2 regions of the Arthrobacter sp. MP_M4 genome follow, and region 2 is predicted to be linked to the other one. Evidence: riboswitches for the same ligand, from Rfam matches in the RefSeq annotation. Region 2 holds a riboswitch; the other holds the start of a gene.
What was found. Region 2 has a riboswitch for thiamine pyrophosphate ahead of thiM (hydroxyethylthiazole kinase). Riboswitches for the same ligand answer to the same signal wherever they lie in the genome.

Region 1 (9,595 bases), on a different contig from region 2:
GGCACGCGCCGGACCGTGACTTCCGAGTTCGTGACGATGCCGGCGGTGATGAGGCTCATCGCCTCGATCGGGTCCTCGGAAGGGAAGTATTCCACGTCCACGTCGACCGACGGACGGCCGGTGATCTTCAGCGTGGTGGTTCCCACTCCCTCGATCCCGATGCCCAGCATCTGCAGGTAGAAGCAGAGGTCCTGGACCATGTAGTTGGGGCTTGCGTTGCGGATGATCGTGGTGCCGCTGCGGTGGGCGGCGGCCATGATCGCGTTTTCGGTTACGGTATCACCGCGTTCGCTGAGCACGAAGGAACGGTCGTGCCCGTCCGACGGCGGAGCCTGCACGGCATAGAAGCCGGACTTCGCGTCGACGCTGAGCCCGAATTGGCGCAGGGCCTGCATGTGCGGCTGCACCGTGCGGGTGCCCAGGTCACAGCCGCCGGCGTACGGCAGCCGGTATTCCCCGGCTTCGTCCAGGAGCGGGCCCAGCAGCATGATGACGCTGCGGGTCCGGCGGGCCGCTTCGATGTCCATCGAGTCCAGATCCAGCGTGACGGGACGGCGGATCTGCAGGTCGTTGGCGTTCAGCCACGTGCAGTCGACGCCGATGCTCGTCAGGACCTCGACAATCCGGTTGACCTCCTCGATCCGCGCCAGGCGGCGCAGGATGGTGGTGCCGCGGTTGATCAGGCTGGCGCAGAGCAAGGCGACGCCGGCATTCTTGCTGCTGTTGACGTCCACGGAACCGGACAGGGTCCTGCCGCCCTCGACCCGGAGATGCGTCATCGCAGGCCGTCCCACCTTGACGATGCTCCGGCCGAAGATCGCTTCCAGCCGCTGGATCATCTTCAGGCTGAGGTTTTGCTTGCCCTGTTCCATGCGGGCGATGGCGCTCTGGCTGGTTCCCAGCTCGGACGCGAGCTGCCCCTGGGTCCACCCCTTTTGTCCGCGGGCTTCGCGGAGCAGGGCGCCAACATGTTCAGCAGTCTCTTGAGTCATTCCAAGAAAATATCATGCATGACGTATTGTCGCCGGGCATTCCCGCTGTTTTGCCGTGAATGTCACAGTGATACCCGCATTGTGCGATACCGACGTCAGTGCTGTGCGAGGAAGACCATGTTCCAGGTTCCTGCCGCCAGCGCAGTGGCGACGGCGGCACCAGCGATCAGCAGCCCGCCAAGAGCCACCCAGAGATCCAGGGCGCTGAAGGTGGACCGACGGGCCCAGGTGCGTTGCTCGCCGCCGAAGCCCCGGGCCTCCATGGTGACCGCGAGGCGGGAAGCCCGGCGGACGGCCTGGACCAGCAATCCGAAGCTCTGCCCGAGGGTGGCGCGGAGACGTTGCAGCGGATTCCCGTGGGAGCCCACGCCGCGGGCGCGGCGCGCCATCCCGATGGTCTGCCACTCCTCGGCCATCAGGCCGACGAGCCGCATCGCGGCCAGCGTCCCCAGGACGAAGCGGTGCGGCAGTCCCGCTCTCTGGGCGAGGGCGTCCGCCAGGTCCGTAGGATCTGTACAGCTCATCAGCAATATTGCCGGAAGCGCGATGGCCAGACCACGGATCAGAAAGCCGAGCCCGAGTTCGAGGGACCCTTCGCTGATCGACCAGATTCTGGCGTCGAGCAGGATGCTCCCGTGGTCCGGTGCCAGGATGGTGGTGCTCCAACCACCTAACGCCGCGGCCAGGATCAGCGGCCAGCCCCGCTGCCAGAGCCGGCCGGGTGTCAGCCCGGCCAGCGGAAGCAGCGCCAGCAGCAGGGCGAGCGCCACCGAGGCGGACACCCAGTCGATGGACAGCGCCAGCACGATCGTGATGAGCATGACCGCAGCGAATTTCGCCAGGGGGTTGGACCGGGTCAGCAGGGCGTGGTTTCCGCCCACCGTCAATTCCTGCCTCATGGCGTGGCAACCTTCCCGGGGGTCCCGTGTCCGGCGTCGCGCGGCTCAGGGCCGCCGGGTTCAGCCACCGGGAGCCGCAGTTCGGTGCCGCCAAGGACCTCGCTGAACTCGGCATCGTGCGTCACGGACACGACGGCGGTGCCGCCGTCGAGGAGTTCGGAGAGGAAGGAGGCCAGTTCGGCCCAGGTGTTGGCGTCCTGGCCGAAGGTGGGCTCGTCCAGGATCAGCACCCGGGGATGGGCTGCGAGGACGGTGGCGACGGACAGGCGCCGCTTCTCACCGCCGGAGAGCGTGTAGGGATTGGCGTCCACGAGCTCAGTCAGCCGGAGCCGCGCCAGCAGTTCGTCCACGCGGTCTTCGCCTCGGCCCAGGTGCCGGGGCCCGAACATCAGCTCATCGATCACCCGGCCGGTGACGAACTGGTGTTCGGGTTCCTGGAACACGGTGCCGATCCTCGCGATCAGTTGCTGCGCCTTCCACCGGTAGGGATCGATTCCGGCGCCTGCGCCTAGCTCCAGGGTGGCGGAGACCTTGCCCGCCACAGGCGCGAGCAGGCCGGCGAGGGTCAGGGCGAAGGTGGATTTCCCTGAACCGTTCGGTCCGGTGATGGTCAGCGCTTCTCCCGCGCGGACCTGGGCGGTGATCCCCTTTTGTACGGGCACCGGCGGAATCGGCCGGAAGCCGCCGCGGAATCCCGCTCGCCCTGGCCGTTCCCGGGAGACGGCCAGGTCCTCCGCTGCCAGCAGCAGATGGCCCGCGCCTTTGACGCCGGAACCCGGTTCAGCGGACAACGTCCGGCGCGCCCTGGCCGGCGGCACGTAACCGGGCACCCAGACGCCTGCGGCGGTGAGCAAATCCCGCGCCTGCGCCAGGACCCGGTCCGGTGGCCCGTCGATCAATACGGCGGACTCCGTGGCCGAACCGCGCTGCAGCACCACGATCCGGTCCACGAGGTCCTTCCAGACCGCGACGCGGTGTTCCACCACCACCAAAGTGGCGCCGGTCTTGTCCAGGCAGCGGCCGACGGCGTCGCGGACTTCCAGGACGCCGGCCGGGTCCAGGTTGGCGGTGGGTTCGTCCAGCAGGATCAGCCCGGGCCGCATAGCGAGGATCCCGGCGAGCGCCAGCCGCTGCTTCTGACCGCCGGACAGTGCCGACGTCGGGTGATTCAGCGGCAGCCCGCCCAGCCCGACGTCCTCGAGCGCTTCCGCCACGCGGGGCCAGATGTCCTCTGGCGCGACGGAGAGGTTTTCCGCGCCGAAGGCGACGTCATCGCCGAGCCGCGAGAGTACCACCTGGGTCTCCGGGTCCTGCTGCATTAAACCGGCCCGGCCGCGCGCTGCCCGGGGCGCGGCACCGTCGATCAGCAGGCTGCCTGACTCGTCCGCGTCGTTCCCGTCGTCCGCAGGATCGCTGCCGCGGCCGGCCTCCCCGGTGGAGCTGTCGCCGAGCACCCCGGCCAGGGCATGAAGCAACGTCGATTTGCCGGCACCTGAAGGGCCCAGCAACAGCACCCGCTCCCCCGGCTGGATGTCCAGGTCCAGGCCCCTGATGGCGGGCCGGGGCCTGCCGGCGTGCCGCCAGCCCCAGCCGCGGGCAGTGACCGCGGCTGGGCGGGCGGCGTGGTCTGCCGGCATCAGGAGAACACTGGTTCCGATGCCGCCTTCCGGGACGCGAAGGAAGCCAGCACCCCGGTCCTGGCCAGGCCGCGGGTGGCGAGCCAGGACAGTCCGCCGGCGATCACGGCCCCGGAAATGGCGCAGAAGATGATGTAGGCGAATTTGTCACCGGCTTCGTAGGCGACGTTCCAGCCCCACGGGAGGAAGGAGTCGTTCAAGCCGCAGAACAGGCCCGCACCCGCGCCGGCCAGCAGTGACACCGGCAGGTTGAACCTCTTGTAGAGGAACGCGGCGAAGATGAGTTCGGCGCCAAGGCCCTGCAGGAAGCCTGAGAACAGGACGGAGGCGCCGTACTGGGAGCCCATGATCAGCTCACCCGTGGCGGCCACGGTTTCACAGAACACCGCCGCGCCCGGCTTCCGGATAACCAGCATGCCCAGCACCGCCGGAATCATCCAGCCGCCGGAGTAGAGCCCGGTGAGCGGCGGGTAAAACGCATTGACGGGCGCGGAGATAAGATTTGCGCCCTGGGACCAAGCCCAGAAAATCACGCCGCCAGCCACGGCGATCAACGCCGCCAGCACAATGTCCACCACGCGCCAGGCGTGCGTCCGCCGGGCGGGGGTCGCGGCGGACCCGGGGGTGGTTGATTCCTGCTTGCCGAACTCGTGCTTTGCAGATGTGTCAGTCATTTCGTCCTCCTGAGGAACAGGAGGGGAGAGTGACCCGGTCCACGGCTTCCGCCGCCACCGGGAACACTCTGAGAACTCGACTCCCTTGCGCCGGTACTAACCGGATCAGGTTCGAGGGTCTGCGGCTGTCCGCACTCTCAGCGCCCACCTGTGGTGTCCCCGGATTTTTCCGGAAATGCCCGACGGCGGCGCTCCCCTGTCGTATCTAAATTGCCCTTGTGGGCGTGGCCCAGTTTACACCCGCGCGCCGTGGTTCATCCGGCGGCCCGCTCCGGGCGCCGGACCGCCGGCGGCGTCGACCGATCTCTGCCGCTTCATCCCGCCGCCGGCGTCGCCTCCGGTTAGGGTTATGGCATGACGTTGGGGAGCGGGGCGGCCGAGCCGCTGGTACACATTCAGGATTTTCGAATGGACTTCGGGGACACAACCGTCATCCGGGACCTCTCCTTCGATGTCCGGGCCGGGGAAACGTTCGGGTTCCTGGGCAGCAACGGCTCCGGGAAGACCACCACGCTGCGGGCTTTGCTGGGCATCTACCAGCCGACCGCCGGGACCCTGCACATCGGCGGCAAGCCCTTCGCCCCGCAGGACGGGGCGCGGCTCGGGTACCTGCCGGAGGAACGTGGCCTGTACAAGAAAGAGTCCGTGCTGGATGTGATGGTCTATTTCGGCCGGCTCAAAGGCCTGGACAAGACCCACGCGAAGTCCTGGTCCCGGGAGTACCTGGAACGGGTGGGCCTGCCGGACAAGGCGGGCATGCGGCTGGACAAGCTCTCCGGCGGGCAGCAGCAAAAAATCCAGCTCGGCGTGACCATCATGAACGATCCCGAACTGCTCATCCTGGACGAACCCACCAAAGGCTTCGACCCGGTCAACCGGCGCCTCCTGATGGACATTATTGAAGACCAAAAACGCGCCGGTGCCACCGTCATCATGGTCACCCACCAGATGGAAGAGGTCGAACGGCTCTGCGACCGGGTGATCCTGCTGAAAGACGGCACCTCCCGCGCCTACGGCACCGTTGCCGAAGTCCAGGAACAATTCGGTGGAACCGTCTACCGGCTCTCCTACGACGGCGTGCTGCCGGCCTCGGCCCTGTACGACATCGTCACCGCCGCCGGCGGTGACGCGGAGCTCTCCCCCCGCCCCGGCGGAGACCAGGCGACGGTCCTGCGGGAACTCATCAGCCAGGGCGTGGCCGTGCGGTCCTTCACCACCGCCAGGACCTCCCTGGACGAAGTCTTCATCAAGGTCTATGGCGACAACCATGAAATGGCGGAGGTCTGAAAACCGTGGCACACCAAACATCCACCCAGCGTCCGGCCCCGGTCCCGGCGCGGCCGACGCCGGTCCCGCCCAAGCGGCCCTTTGCCCGGCATAACCTTCGCACGGTGGTGGACTTCGAGTTCACCCGCACCATGAAAAAGCGCGCCTTCTGGATCGCCACCCTGTCGATCCCGGTGGTGATGGCTGTCGTGTTCGCGCTCATCTATTTGAGCAACTCCTCCACCGCGGCCAGCGCCGACGCCCAGAAGACCGCCGCCGTGGCCTTCACCTACACCGATAGTTCCGCCCTCGTCAGCGCGGACATCGCCGCGGCCATGGGTGGCAGACCGGCCGAGGACCCCGCCCGCGCCCTGGAGGACGTGAAAGCCGGGGTGACGGACGCGTACTTCGTCTACCCCGCCGAGCCCGCGGCGCAGCCGGTGAAGGTCTACGGAGCCGACAAAGGGATCTTCGAGAACGGCAAGTACGACGCCGTCGCCAAACAGCTGCTCGCCGCGTCGGCCCAGGCCCAGGTGGGCTCCCCGCAGTTGATTGCCGCGGCCAGCGGAAACGTCAAAACCGAAGCCGTCACCTTTAAGGACGGTCAGCCGACGGGCGGCTTCGGCTCAGCGATACCGCCGCTGATGTTCCTGCTGATCTTCTACGTCTCGATCATTCTGCTCTCCAACCAGATGCTCAACTCCACCCTGGAGGAAAAGGAGAACCGCGTCACCGAGATGATCCTGACCACTCTGAACCCCACCACCCTGATCATCGGCAAAGTCATTGCCCTCTTCATGGTCGGAGTCGTGCAGATCCTGGTCTTCCTGACGCCGATCGCCGTTGGGTTCCTTTACTTCCGGGACAAGCTGGCCATCCCCGATCTTGACCTGTCGAGCATCACTTTCGACCCGGGGACCATGATCGTCGGCGCGCTGCTGCTCATCGGAGGCTTCATGGTTTTCACCGGAGTCCTGGTCGCCATCGGTGCCATCATGCCGACCGCCAAAGACGGAGGCACCATCTTCGGGCCCCTGATGGCCCTGATCTTCGTGCCGTTCTATGCGATCAGCCTGATCATCTCCGATCCGCGCGCCCCCATCGTGCAGATCTTCACCTACTTCCCGCTTTCCGCCCCCGTCACGGGCCTGCTCCGGAACAGCTTCGGGACCCTCAGCCCGCTCGAGTCCACGATCATCATCGTCGAGCTGTTCCTGACCGGATTCCTCATCCTCCGCCTCGCCGTCCACCTCTTCCGGTACGGGTCCATCCAGTACTCGAGCAAACTCTCCATCGCCGGAACCTTCCGCAAACGCACCACCCCGGCCGGGAAATAGCCGCCGGAAGGGGCACCCCGGCGGGTTCCCGCACCGCGGACTGCCCTGTCTGGAGCGCGGGGCGGGGAACGCTAGGCTAGGGGAAGCCCTGTTTCCTCCCGCTAGGAGTTGCGAAGAATGAACATTTTTATCAAACTGCTCGGCACCGGCATCAGCCTGCTCGCCGGCTTTGTCGGCACCAAACTCGTTGACACGGTCTGGGAGAAGTCCACGGGCAACAAGCCGCCCAAGGGCCACGACGACGACGTTCCCACCACCCTGCGCTCCGCCCTGACCTTCGCCCTGATCTCCGCGTCTGTCAGCGCCATCATCCAGGTCCTCGCCAACCGCGGCACCCAGCGCGCGGTGACCCGCTTCGCCAAGACCCAGGAACTGGTTTAGGCGCCTGGTCCAGGGCGCATCATCCAGGGCGCCTGATCCAGGGCGCCTCATCCAGCCTTACCGCCCGGCGGCGGGCCCGCCGGCGTCGTCGGTGAAGCCGCGTTTGCCGGCCGCCTGCTGCACCACGGCCTCCAGTTCATCCGTGCTGAGCAGCTCAGGATGCAGGTGCTTTGTCCGGTAGCCGGCCCGGCCCACCATATGGGCCGATACCGGCACCGTGAGCAGCTGGAAGATCCAGGCCACCACCAGCACGGGCCACACCCACCAGGTGCGCATTTGCAGGCCCAGCGCGGACAGCAGCAGGAACAGTCCCAGCACCTGGGGCTTGGTGGCCGCGTGCATCCTGCTCATCAGGTCCGGAAAGCGGAGCAGGCCTACGGCCGCCGCGAGCGACATCAGGGCACCGACCAGCAGAAAGACTGCCGAAACGGCGTCTATGACGGTGTCACCGGAAAAAGGCTCAGGATTCACGCGTTTTCTCCCGCCGGTCGGCCACAAAGCGGGCAACTGTTACGGAGCCGACGAACCCGATGAGGGACACCGCCACCAGCAGCATGAGGTTGTTGAGGTGCCGGTTCACGGCCATGTCAATGCACAGGGCAGCGCCGACGATGGCCAGCAGCACGTCCGCGGCGAGCACCCGGTCCAGCAGCGACGGGCCCCGCGCGATCCGGATGATCGCTCCTCCGGCGGCCAGCGACAGCACCACCGCGGTCACGGCCAGGACGAGTTGCATCATGCGCCCACCTCCTGGTTCAGTGCCGACAGTTCTGCCTTGGTGCCCATGATTCTGATCAGCCCCGCTTCCGTGTCGCGGACGTCCTTGCGCAGCTGGGCGGCGTCGTCCGCGTTGCGCACGTTGATGCCGTGGATATAGAGCGTGGACGTGGACCGGTCCACCTCCACTACGAGCGAGCCGGGGATCAGCGCCGTGACGTGACCGGTGGCGGTGACCAGCAGGTCCGAGTGGCTGCGGAGGGGAACGGCGACGACGGCGCTGATGACTTTGGGTCCTTTGACCGCGGCCAGGTGGAGGACCTGGAAGCTCGCTGCCACCACTTTGAGCAGGAACATCAGGGCGAACGGAACAGCCCGGAGCACATTGAAGCGGCCTCCGAGTTCCACCGGCGGCAGGTAAAACAGCCGGGCCACAAGAACTGCTATCAGCGCACCGAAGAGCAGGTTACCAGGGCTGAAGTCCCGCCAGAGGGCGCCCCAGACCACCACAAGCCAGACGAGCAGGGGAAGTTCCTGCCGCAGGGATATCCGCTTCCGGTTCATCTCCCTCCCTCCCGCTGCTCGGGCTGGGAGATCGCCGGAACCGGCGCATCCCGACCGAGGACTGCATGGATGTACGGGGTCCGGTCCAGCATGTCGAAGGCCGACTGGTCTGCCACCTTGAACAAGGGACCCGCGAAGACTGTCAGTGCCACACCGAAGATCACCAGGCCCAGGGTGGACCCCACCATGGTCCGTGGCAGCAGGGTGACATTGGTTTTTCCTGCCCGGTCCCCGGTAGCGGAATCGGAGGCGGCGGCCAGCAGGACCGGATCGGGGTGTTCGGCGTCCTCGGGCTTGCGCCAGAACGCCCGGTTCCAGACCCTGGCGATGGCCAGCAGGGTCAGCAGGCTGGTGAGAACCCCGCCAATCACCAGGGCGTAGGCCAGCGGGGTTCCCAGCTGCACGCCGGCCTGCAGCAGCCCCAGCTTGCCCAGGAAGCCCGAGAACGGCGGGATCCCGGCCAGGTTCATGGCCGGGAGGAAGAAGAGTACGGCCAGCAGCGGGGACAGCTTGGCGAGCCCGGCGACCCGGTCCACCGAGGAGCTGCCGCCACGGCGTTCAATCAGGCCAGTCACCAGGAAGAGGCTGGTCTGGATGGTGATGTGGTGGGCGACGTAGAAGACCGCCGCACCCAGTCCGGCCACAGAGGACATCGCAAGGCCGAACACCATGTACCCGATATGGCTGACCAGGGTGAAGGACAACAATCGTTTGATATCACTTTGGGCCAGTGCTCCGAGGATTCCCACGATCATGGTCAACAAGGCGGCGACCATCAGCGGCCCGTTGAAAGTGTCGCCGGGAAAGAGCAAGGTTTCCGTGCGGACAATGGCGTAGACACCCACCTTGGTGAGCAGGCCGGCGAACACCGCAGTGACCGGGGCCGGTGCTGTCGGGTAGGAGTCCGGGAGCCAGAAGGACAGCGGGAACACGGCCGCCTTGATGCCGAAGGCGACCAGCAGCATCACGTGCAGCAGGTTCTGCGTGCCCTGGTCCAGGTCCGCGAGCTTAATGGCGAGATCGGCCATGTTGATGGTGCCGGTGGCTCCGTAGATCATCGCAATCGCCATCAGGAACAGCACCGAGGACACCACGGAAACCACGAGGTAGGTCACGCCGGCACGGACC
Region 2 (9,595 bases):
CGGTAGAGCTTGGAGGCGTGGTGGACGCTCCGGGCGTGGATGTAGAGGATGTTCTGGCCGTGGGCGACGAGGATGGCAATCAGCAGCGCCGGGCCGCCGCGGTCCAGGTCGGCGGCCCAGATGACTTCGTCTCCGTCGCCGAGTTTGAGGACGGTGGCGATGAGTTCGAGCAGGGCGGGTTCGTCGTTGGGGATTTTCTACGAAAGCAGACGGTTTCCGTCAGCGTCGATCACGACACAGTGATGATGGGCTTTGCCGGCATCGATACCGGCCCACAATTTCGCCAAAACAAACCTCCAGTCCGTCGTACGGTCGAAATCCCGGCAGATAAACGCGCCGTCGTGTCCCTATCCGGCGATCATGTCGCGTCTCTCGATCAGCGGTCGGGTCATTGCGGAGAGTGCGGGCGGCCAATCCTTCGAAGCCGTCACGACGTGAATCGTCCGGACCACAGCAACAAAGCCATACCCGCCTCCCCCGGGTAGCCACGACCCTACAACGGCCAAGGAACCATCCGTCAACACCATAAGGAGCGGCACCAGCTTCATCGACGCGAGCGTCGGACCACAACCGTCTGTGCGTCTCCTTGTCGGGGACGATTTCCTGGCCCGGTGCGTGTCGACGCGGGCGCACTCATCCCGGCCACGTTTCTTCCGGGCCAGGATGAAGGACCACGCACGCTCCCCTGCCCGTGTGCTGGACGGCGTACCCCCTCACACGCAGCCGCTACCTCAGGGCAGAGCGGCCTCGGCGTTTACCGGGGTCAGCCACTCGCGGGCGGCGAAGACCAAGGCGTCGACGCCATCGCTGAGGGTGGGTTGAATTGCCGGCGCGTAGTGGGAAGAGTGATTCGAGGGTTGCTGACCGACGATCCTCCTCATGTCTTGGACCGATTCCGCAGCCGCGAACAGAGCCGGGTCGCTTCCTCCCAGTAACCAGTAGCTGCACGGCGCCCCGGCGGCCAGGGCCAGCATTCCAACATCCTCACTTCCAGTGACCGGCCCGGGTTCCCACACATTCTGCTCACCGAAGACACCGGCGAGGGCTGAACCTGTTCGCTCGGCGGCAATGGGATCGTTGTAAACGCTGGGGAAACTCTCGTAGATATCGACGGTCGCTTCCCGGGGTGCCCCCGCGCTCACGGATTCGCCGTGGACAATCCGCCGGATCGCCGCGATGGCACGATCCCGAACTGCGGGGTCGAAGGACCGCAAGCTGACGAGGATCTCCGCAGAGTCCGGAATGATGTTGTTTTTCGTTCCCGCGTGGACCGATCCGATGGTCAGCACAAGGGTGTCAGTGGCGGCAATTTCCCGGGACGCGATTGTTTGCAGCCGGAGGATGGTGGACGCGGCCATGACGACGGGATCGACAGTGGTTTCTGGTCGGGATCCGTGCCCGCCGCGCCCGTAAAGGGTGATTCGGATGCCATCGGACGCAGCAAACGCCGGTCCCGGCTGGAGGGCAACAACGCCGGCAGGAAGAGGCGAGACGTGCTGGCCGAGGACAATATCAGGGCGCTGGATTCGGTCAAACAATCCCTCGCTCAACATCGCCGCTGCGCCTGCACCGAGTTCCTCGGCTGGCTGAAACAAGACCTCCAGTGTCCCGGTCCATGTGTCACTTTCGCCCGCTAGCCGTCTCGCTGCCCCAATCAAACACGTGGTGTGCATGTCATGGCCGCACGCATGCATCACTGGAACGTCGTGCCCCTCCTGATCGACTCCCCGCACCAGGCTTGCATAATCGAGCCCGGTCAGTTCATTCACCGGGAGGGCGTCCATATCAGCGCGCAGCATCACCGTGGGTCCATCGCCGTTCATCAGGACGCCGACAACACCGGTACCGCCAACGCCAACAACGACGTCAAACCCTAACCGGCGGAGTTCCCTCTCTGCCAAGGCAGCGGTGTTGTGCTCCTGGAACGACAATTCCGGGTGACGGTGAAGTTCCCGATAGATGTCTTCCAAATCTCCGTGGTCTGAATTTTGAGATCGCACACATGCCTCGTTCCTGATCAGCCGGCGCTGTCGGACGCCGGAAAGTCCACCCGCACTGCCAATTCAGATGCTAACGATTTCCAGGACGGGTAACGAATTCGGCCGCCACCGGAAGAGCGAGTCGGCCTCCAACATCGAGCAGTTCACGGACAGGGTTTCGATGCTCTCAGGTTGACCAAAATCCGCGCTGGAGGGTCACCGTGTCCCGACCTGATCCCCCAGAGGTGCGATGCACCGCCGCCGGAAGGAGAACTGCCCCGGCGTCAGCCCCGGCAGGAGGACGATCTGCCCTAGTGGCGAGCGCCTCACAGTGGGACTATGCAGACGTAAGCGAGAACGTGAAGCGCTGTCATGGCGCTCTTCTCCCGGCGGTCTGGAAGAACTCGTACCAGCCCCGCTTGGAGGTCATCCCGGCAAACGTCCCCTCAACGGGTACGCGCGGTAGGCCAGCGCCGTCGGGATTCAGTGGAAAAGCTTGAGCACAAGCATCGCGAAGCCAGGATCAGGCCGCTCGGCTGAGCCAACTTTCGCCGTCGTAAGTGCTCGCGGTATCGGGAGAGATGCCCGGTACGGGAGGAAGTCAATGGACGTCAACGTTCTGCGCCGGGCCGCCAGGAACGGCCTGGACGACGGAAACTTCACTCTGCTGGATCTCTCGCTCGGCTTCTGGGCCAACGGCGGACGTGCCGAGGCGTGGGACCTGGACGCCTTCATTTACGGACTGATGACCCTCTCAGGTTCAGACGTGCTCGTTCTGGCTTGGACGCTGGAGGAACTTCACAATGTCTGAAAGCCGGATGCACCATCGCGGGCCATGGCGCCGTTCAGCCAACGGCTTCTTGTTTTCCGGCTGATACCGGGGACCCTGCAAGCCGCGAAGTTCGAATGCCCGCCTTTCATGACCTGAACATATATTGGCGACCTATTCAACTACGCCAGGGGTCCGATTTTCCGCATCCGCGCCGGATATCCCTTGACAGCACCCTTCACATCCGGGTGTGCGAGGTGACGCGAAATCGCGCTCTCCCCGCTGGCGTGCCTACTCGAACCGTTTGCACAGCGGTTCCACAGGCAATCCCAATGGAGGACACAGTCGGCGAGCCCAGCATAGTTTGAACTGGTGCAGCCGCGGATACCGCGGCGGACACAACGTACCGGAGTGTCGGTGGTTCGCTGCGATGGCTTTCCCTGTAGGACGGGCGCCACGACGTAAAGCCCCAACTTGCTCAGCGCCTCACGGACAGGCTGCTATTGGCGGAGTCCAGCAGGCCCGAAACCGCGCGAACACCACGCCCAGCGGCGGGATCAGTAAATCCGCCCGCTCGGAACCTGACAGTGAGGTGTCATCGATGTCACCAAAACACCGCTTTTGGACCCGTGAAAACGCGCCCCTGATCCTGCTTGGCGTGGGCCTGTTATTGGTGTTGATCGCCGCTGGAATAGTCCTATGGGTCATCAACGTTGCCCCTGTCATCTTGCGCCTCCCAGGATCCTAGACGAGCTCCTGTTCCCCGATTCCACATCGGAGTTTGGAAGCCCGAGACAAGGGCCAAATCCCTGGAGGCGCCCGGTTCTTGCTCACGTACTCCACCGGAGGAATCCGCTGAACGCTAAGCGGCAGCGGTGACGTCGGCATGTACCCGCGGAAGCGCCTCGAATTCCGGCCTCGCAAACCAATATCCTTGGAACAGGCGGATGCCGGTTTTCTGCAGAACCAGGAACTCCGCTTCTGTCTCGATGCCTTCTGCGAGCACCGTGATGTCGAGCTCTCTGGTTATGCCGACGATGCCAGCAACAACGGCCTGACGGGCAGGGCTGGTGTCGATCCCCCTGATCAGCTTCATGTCGATCTTGATCAGGTCTGGCTGGAAGTCTACTAATAGCCCCAGGCCCGCATGGCCGGCGCCAAAGTCGTCGATGGCGGTGGTAAAACCGTGCTTGCGATATTCGGTAATGATATTCAGAAGGTGGGCGGTATCCGCGACCTCCTCGTTCTCCGTGAACTCGAACATGATTGACGACGTCGGAAAGCTGCATCGCCCGGCTGCAAGCAGGGTTGCACGAAGGCATGCTGCCGGTTCGTAGACCGCGTTCGGCATGAAGTTGATGGACAGCTTTAGATCCTCGCCCGCAGGATACAGGCGCGATGCCAGTTCGATTGCTTTGATGCGGCAGTCTTGATCGAAGCGGTACTTCTGTTCCGGTGAGACCTTTGACAGGACGTCAAAAGCACCCTCGCCCGACAATCCTCTGACCAGCGCCTCGTAGCCCCATACGCGATCGGCAACGGCGTCATAGATCGGTTGAAAGGCCATGCTGAAATCGAAGTCGAGTTGTGAAGATGTCGTGCAGCCGTCGCATGCCATGTGTGGAGTCCTCTCTCGGGTTACGTCCACCGTATGGTACGACGGTTGCGGCCAATATCTCGGCCAATCCGGGTTGAATGCCCGCGCCCAAACCCTCTTGTCATTTTCAGCCGTCCAGAGGCGTCACTGCGCTGTTGGGGGCACTCGATCCTGATCTTCACGGTCCCGGCCCTTTGGGCGACCTCTCTGCGGGGTCACGGCTCCAGTGCCTCCCGACTCGGTTCAGCCTTCCTCGTAGCTGCTCCAATACTGGTCGCCGTGAGTGTCGCCTGTGGCGTCGCTCTGCTCTTATGGCACTAGCGGGGTTTGTGGTGCTTCGTACCTAGCTTTTTGCGAAGGCCCACGTCTTTCCCAATCGAACCCATCAACCACGTGCAGCGGCATTCCGGGCCTATTCTTTCGCTCGATTGGGTTCGCTCCAGGTAGAAGCCCCCTTCGGGACGAAAGACTCGAATGCGTGGACCGTTTCTTTCCGGTGGTGTCGTGATGGTGGCTGCGGCGAGACACCCGGTGTTGCCTCTGTTGCGGTCCAGAGTCGATGGAAGTGGTGGATCGGCCCGTTGCCTTGGCCGACTTGCAATTCATCAGCATGGTTCAGGGCGTCCTGCAGCCAGTCTTTCGCCTGGGAAACAGCAACGGTCCAATCACCAGTGCGTGCCATGACCGTAGCGACGGCGGAAGACAGCGAACACCCGGTCCCGTGCGTATTCTTCGTGGCCACCCGGGGGGACACGAACTCCACGACTCCCCCGTCGGTACCAAGTAGCTGGCCGGTGGCATCAACGAGTGCGTCGGGACTGGATTCGCCGCTCAGATGGCCGCCCTTGACGAGCACCACGATCCCGCAGGCCAGGGACAATTTTCTGGCCTGCTCGATTGCCGTCGCCCAGTTACAGGCGACTGGTTCGTCGACGAGGACTGCGAGCTCGGGAAGGTTAGGGGTCACCAGGCCCACTTCCCCCACGAACTCTCTAAGCGCGGCTTCGGCGTCGGCGGCCAGGAGCCTGTCTCCACTGGTGGCGACCATGACGGGATCCAGAACCACATGTGGGGGCCGCACACGGCGGAGCCAGTCCCGGACGACTGCGATCGTTGCGGCATCTCCGAGCATGCCGATCTTCACCGCATCGATTGTCACGTCATCACTGACGGCGTTGAGCTGTTCGCTGAGAAATTGTGCGGGCGGTGTATGCATGGAGCGGACGCCGCGGGTGTTCTGTGCCACCAGCGACGTGACTACCGCCATCCCGTACCCGCCCATTGCGGCCACACTTTTCAGGTCAGCCTGAATACCGGCACCCCCCGTCGGATCTGTTCCGGCGATGCTGAGGACGCGCGGAATTGAACTCTCTAGAGACACCATTGCTCCTTCAGCAGCCCGGATGCGGCTCGGGGATCATCGGATGCGCAGACCGCGGAGACGACGGCGACGCCGGCAGCGCCGGCGTCACGCAGTGGGCGTACATCAGTTAAGGTGATCCCGCCGATCGCCACGCACGGGAGAGTGCTTGAAGCGATCAGGGCGCCGAAGCCCTCGATCCCCACCGGTCGGGGATGATCGGCCTTCGTGGCGGTGGCGTGGACGGCGCCGACTCCCAAATAGTCCACGGTCCCAGCAGATAGCTCGTGGGCCGTCCGGATCTCCAAATCGGTTGCCGCGCTCAATCCGACGATAGCTTCCGGACCCACGAGGGTGCGGATGAGCTCGGCGGGAAGGTCGGACTGGCCGACATGGACTCCGGCCACTTGTGCTCCTGCCGCCCGAGCGGCCAGGAATATGTCTATGCGGTCATTAATCAGCACGGGGACGCGGTTGCCAACTGATTCGGCAACGGCCATCAGCAGATGCAGCAGCTCCCGGGAAGAGCTTTCCTTGTCGCGCACCTGCACAAGAGTCGCGCCCCCCGCCACCGCTGATGCCACAACAGCAGGCACCGTCCGCGGGCCGCATTGGCGCGTATCAGTCACTAGGTACACGGGCAGGTATCGCCGTAGTTGAGGCTTAAATGTCGGCGCCCAGTGCTGTCCGGAACTTGTTCCGGCGCCCGGGCGCGTCATCGAATGCCATCCGCCGCGACGGCGCGGCGGAGGTTCAGTCCCGCGACAACGTCATCGGAAGTGATTCCCGACAACCGATCCACAAACTCCAGAGCAAAACTTCCCGGGCCTTGGGCCCGCACCGCCGCCTGCTCCGCTGCCACGGTATAAACACCGGTGGCCGCCGTCGCCGCCAGCAGCGGATCGTCGGTCAAAGCAGCGAAGGCGGCCATCACCGCGCCCAAAGCACACCCACCACCGGTCACCCTGGTCAGGAGGGGGTGCCCGTTCGCCACGCCCACCGCCTCCCCGTCGGGCCCCACGATCAAGTCCACGGCGCCAGACACCGCCACCGTTGAGGAAGAGGAAGCAGCCAGACGTTTCGCAGCTCCCAGGGCCGCCAAGGAATCCTCCGTCGAATCCACTCCCCGACCCCCGGCCCCCGCTCCAGCCAAAGCCAAAATCTCCGAAGCGTTGCCGCGGATGATTCGCGGGCGAAGTCCAACAAGCTGATGAGCCAAGGAGGTACGGACGGACAGGGCTCCGATGGCCACCGGATCCAGTACCCAGGGGGTTGCGGCAGCATCGGCAGCCTGTGCGGCTTCGACCATCGCGGCCCGCTGTTCTTCCCGGGGAGTCCCCAGATTGATCAGGACCGCGGAGGCCACGGAGGCGAACTCCCCAGATTCGGAGGGAATGTCCACCATCGCCGGCGCCGCTCCGATCGCCAGCAGGACATTCGCCGTGAAGTTGCTGACCACGGCATTGGTGAGACACTGAACCAGAGGGCTCTGGACCCTCAATTCTTTAAGCAGCTGAGCACAGTCAGCCGATGTATAGCGAATAGCCATTCGCGACATCCCTTCGCTAGTTCGAACTAGATCAGGTTCAACGGGTGTGGATTCTCAGCTGCTCCGTAGGCGGACAGCACCCCGTGTCACTACCCCCACCCTAACCTTTCCGTGCCCGGTGCAGAGAAACGGGCGCCCGCAGACCCCACAATGCTTCCTGAAAGGGACTACCGAGCAACAACTACTCCCCGATCTTGTGAGTCTCCCTCCCCGCAGATCGCTACGGGCCGGACGCGCAGCTCAAGGAGGCGCCTTGGTTTGCAAGGTTGATGTGCACGTCCTGGCCTGAGTGTAAACACGGCCTGAGTGTAAACATGGCCTCCTCAATGCTGTCCTCCCGGCCGCTGTTGGACTCGCCGGCAGATTCTTGTTGATGGCGTACGACCTTCTGTGTGCGGCGCCGGACCGTCCGCGCCGATATGCTTCCCCCAGCATTATTCGGGAGAAATTCAGTGGGGAAACCATGTCCGGGAATCACAACATCTCACTCACACGCCGCGTTTGGACCTGGCTTTTCGTCTTCGGACCCTTGGCAGCCGGTGCCGGCATCTTTCTCGGGTCCCAGAAGGTCGGCAATATGTGCGGAAGCGTCTTCCGGGCGGACAACTTCACAGCGGCCTACTATGACTCCCTTGGCGGCGTCGGCGCCGAAGCCGCCTGCAACCAGTCCATCGCCGCGGCGGCAATTCCAACCTGGATTCTCATTGTTCTCGGCATCATCCTGGTTCTGGCAGCTGTCATCATCCGGACTGTCGGCGATGAAGGGCCGATTGCCGTCACAGGGTCCAGTAGTCCCCGACGGCGCCGGCCGCGGCGTCCTGGCCCGCCATGACAGCGGCGTCCTGGTCCTCGCGCGGACCCCGGGAGCCGTCAGCACTGACCAAATCGGACCGGCGGCGGGATGTCCGGTGCTATCTCGGATGCGGTGCGGCCAGGCAGGCAGCATGAGTTCCCAGCCCCCCCGGCGTCGTCGACCATCCGGCAGGACGAGGCCATGACAGCGATGACTAACAGCGCGAATATACGTCCGTGGTCCGGTCTCTGGAGTGCCTGCGCGGGATCTCGCCCCTGAGCGCGTTCGGTCTCGCCGTCGAGATCGGTGACTGGCACCGGTTCGCCGGCTTCACTAGGCGCCTATGAGTCTAAACGCGCCGTCGTCTTTGACACGCTGACCACCCCGCCAGATACACCGGCACCCGAAGGCAAGCGGTTGCGGACAACCCAGCCCGGGACCGCTTCACTTCAGCCATGGTGAGTCGGCGCAACGCCCGATCGGGGCCTGGTGACAACTTATCCTTCATCGAACGATCGTCGGTTCCTCGTCAGATCCTCAGCCAGCATCACCAGAATGCCGCTCGGGCCGCGCAGGTACGTGAGCTTGTAGATGTCCCGATATGTTGCCACGCCGCGAAGCGGATGGCAGCCGTGCCGCGAAGCTACCTCTAGTGCTGCGTCGATGTCATCCACGGAGAACGCGACGCGGTGCATGCCAATCTCATTAGGGAGGGTGGGGTTTGTCTCGATTGCGTTGGGGTGAAGGTACTCGAAGAGCTCGAGCTGACCGTGGCCGTCCGGTGTTTTGAGCACGGCAATTTTGGCGTGGTTACCATCGAGGCCTACGGCGGTATCGGCCCACTCACCGCTGATAGTGTCCCGGCCGACAAGCTCGAGGCCCAAGTCAGTGAAGAACGCGATCGTCGCGTCGATGTCGCGGACAGCAATCCCGACGTTTTCTAGTTTGATCGTCATGCTTCGCATGCTACATACAGGCAGGCGCCTTGGATTGTTCTGGGACCCTTCAGGCATGGCCAATCGCCAGTTCCCATTCAGCCCGAGAACCAGCAGAGATTCGGAGCAGGGCAGCTCCCGTGCATATGAGGGAGCACGAAGGGTTGCGCTATTCAGGTATGACTGTGATTCTGCTTGCAGCATCCATTGGGCTAGGGAAGGGCTCCGTCATGACTAGGGAGATCATTAGGTCGGCCAAGGCTCCGAGTTCGCCGCTCTTTAGCCAGGGCGTCAAGGCGGGGCCGTTCGTGTTTGTCTCGGGGATTGTTGGCATCGATCCGAGCAACGGCCAACTCGCGGGCGACAGCATTCAGGATCAGACGCGCCAGGCTCTTGCCAACTGCGAGGCCATCTTGGAAGCAGCGGGTGCGGGTTTGGGGAGCGTTGTCGAGGTCGGCGTGCTGCTTAGTGGCTCTTCGGACTTCGCGGGTTTGAATGAGGAGTACATACGGTGGTTTCCCAAGGACCCTCCGACACGCTACGTTGCCAAGCTCGGCGTCGACATGCCGGGAATTCTCGTTTCGATCCGCATGACAGCCTTCGTCAGCTAAGC

Region 1: it holds a riboswitch for thiamine pyrophosphate, as region 2 does, so the genes downstream of both, RCH15_RS12555 (ECF transporter S component) here and thiM (hydroxyethylthiazole kinase) in region 2, are expected to answer to the same signal.

Annotation. Positions count from the first base shown of each region.
Region 1 covers NZ_JAXCHX010000016.1:41,139-50,733, reverse strand. The annotation lists gene RCH15_RS12570 (UDP-N-acetylglucosamine 1-carboxyvinyltransferase) at 1-992, opposite strand, end outside; gene RCH15_RS12565 (energy-coupling factor transporter transmembrane component T family protein) at 1,088-1,891, opposite strand; gene RCH15_RS12560 (ABC transporter ATP-binding protein) at 1,888-3,528, opposite strand; gene RCH15_RS12555 (ECF transporter S component) at 3,528-4,202, opposite strand; TPP riboswitch at 4,267-4,410, opposite strand; gene RCH15_RS12550 (ABC transporter ATP-binding protein) at 4,557-5,489, shown strand; gene RCH15_RS12545 (ABC transporter permease) at 5,495-6,805, shown strand; gene RCH15_RS12540 (DUF4235 domain-containing protein) at 6,923-7,186, shown strand; gene mnhG (monovalent cation/H(+) antiporter subunit G) at 7,244-7,657, opposite strand; gene RCH15_RS12530 (monovalent cation/H+ antiporter complex subunit F) at 7,647-7,925, opposite strand; gene RCH15_RS12525 (Na+/H+ antiporter subunit E) at 7,922-8,467, opposite strand; gene RCH15_RS12520 (Na+/H+ antiporter subunit D) at 8,464-9,595, opposite strand, start outside.
Region 2 covers NZ_JAXCHX010000045.1:93-9,687, reverse strand. The annotation lists partial or broken gene RCH15_RS18685 (IS110 family transposase) at 1-287, opposite strand, end outside; gene RCH15_RS18680 (amidohydrolase) at 732-2,000, opposite strand; gene RCH15_RS18675 (hypothetical protein) at 2,584-2,790, shown strand; gene RCH15_RS18670 (EAL domain-containing protein) at 3,611-4,366, opposite strand; gene thiD (bifunctional hydroxymethylpyrimidine kinase/phosphomethylpyrimidine kinase) at 4,758-5,729, opposite strand; gene thiE (thiamine phosphate synthase) at 5,717-6,424, opposite strand; gene thiM (hydroxyethylthiazole kinase) at 6,421-7,263, opposite strand; TPP riboswitch at 7,246-7,348, opposite strand; gene RCH15_RS18650 (hypothetical protein) at 7,718-8,086, shown strand; partial or broken gene RCH15_RS19170 (IS110 family transposase) at 8,234-8,382, shown strand; gene RCH15_RS18645 (VOC family protein) at 8,545-9,003, opposite strand; gene RCH15_RS18640 (RidA family protein) at 9,213-9,593, shown strand.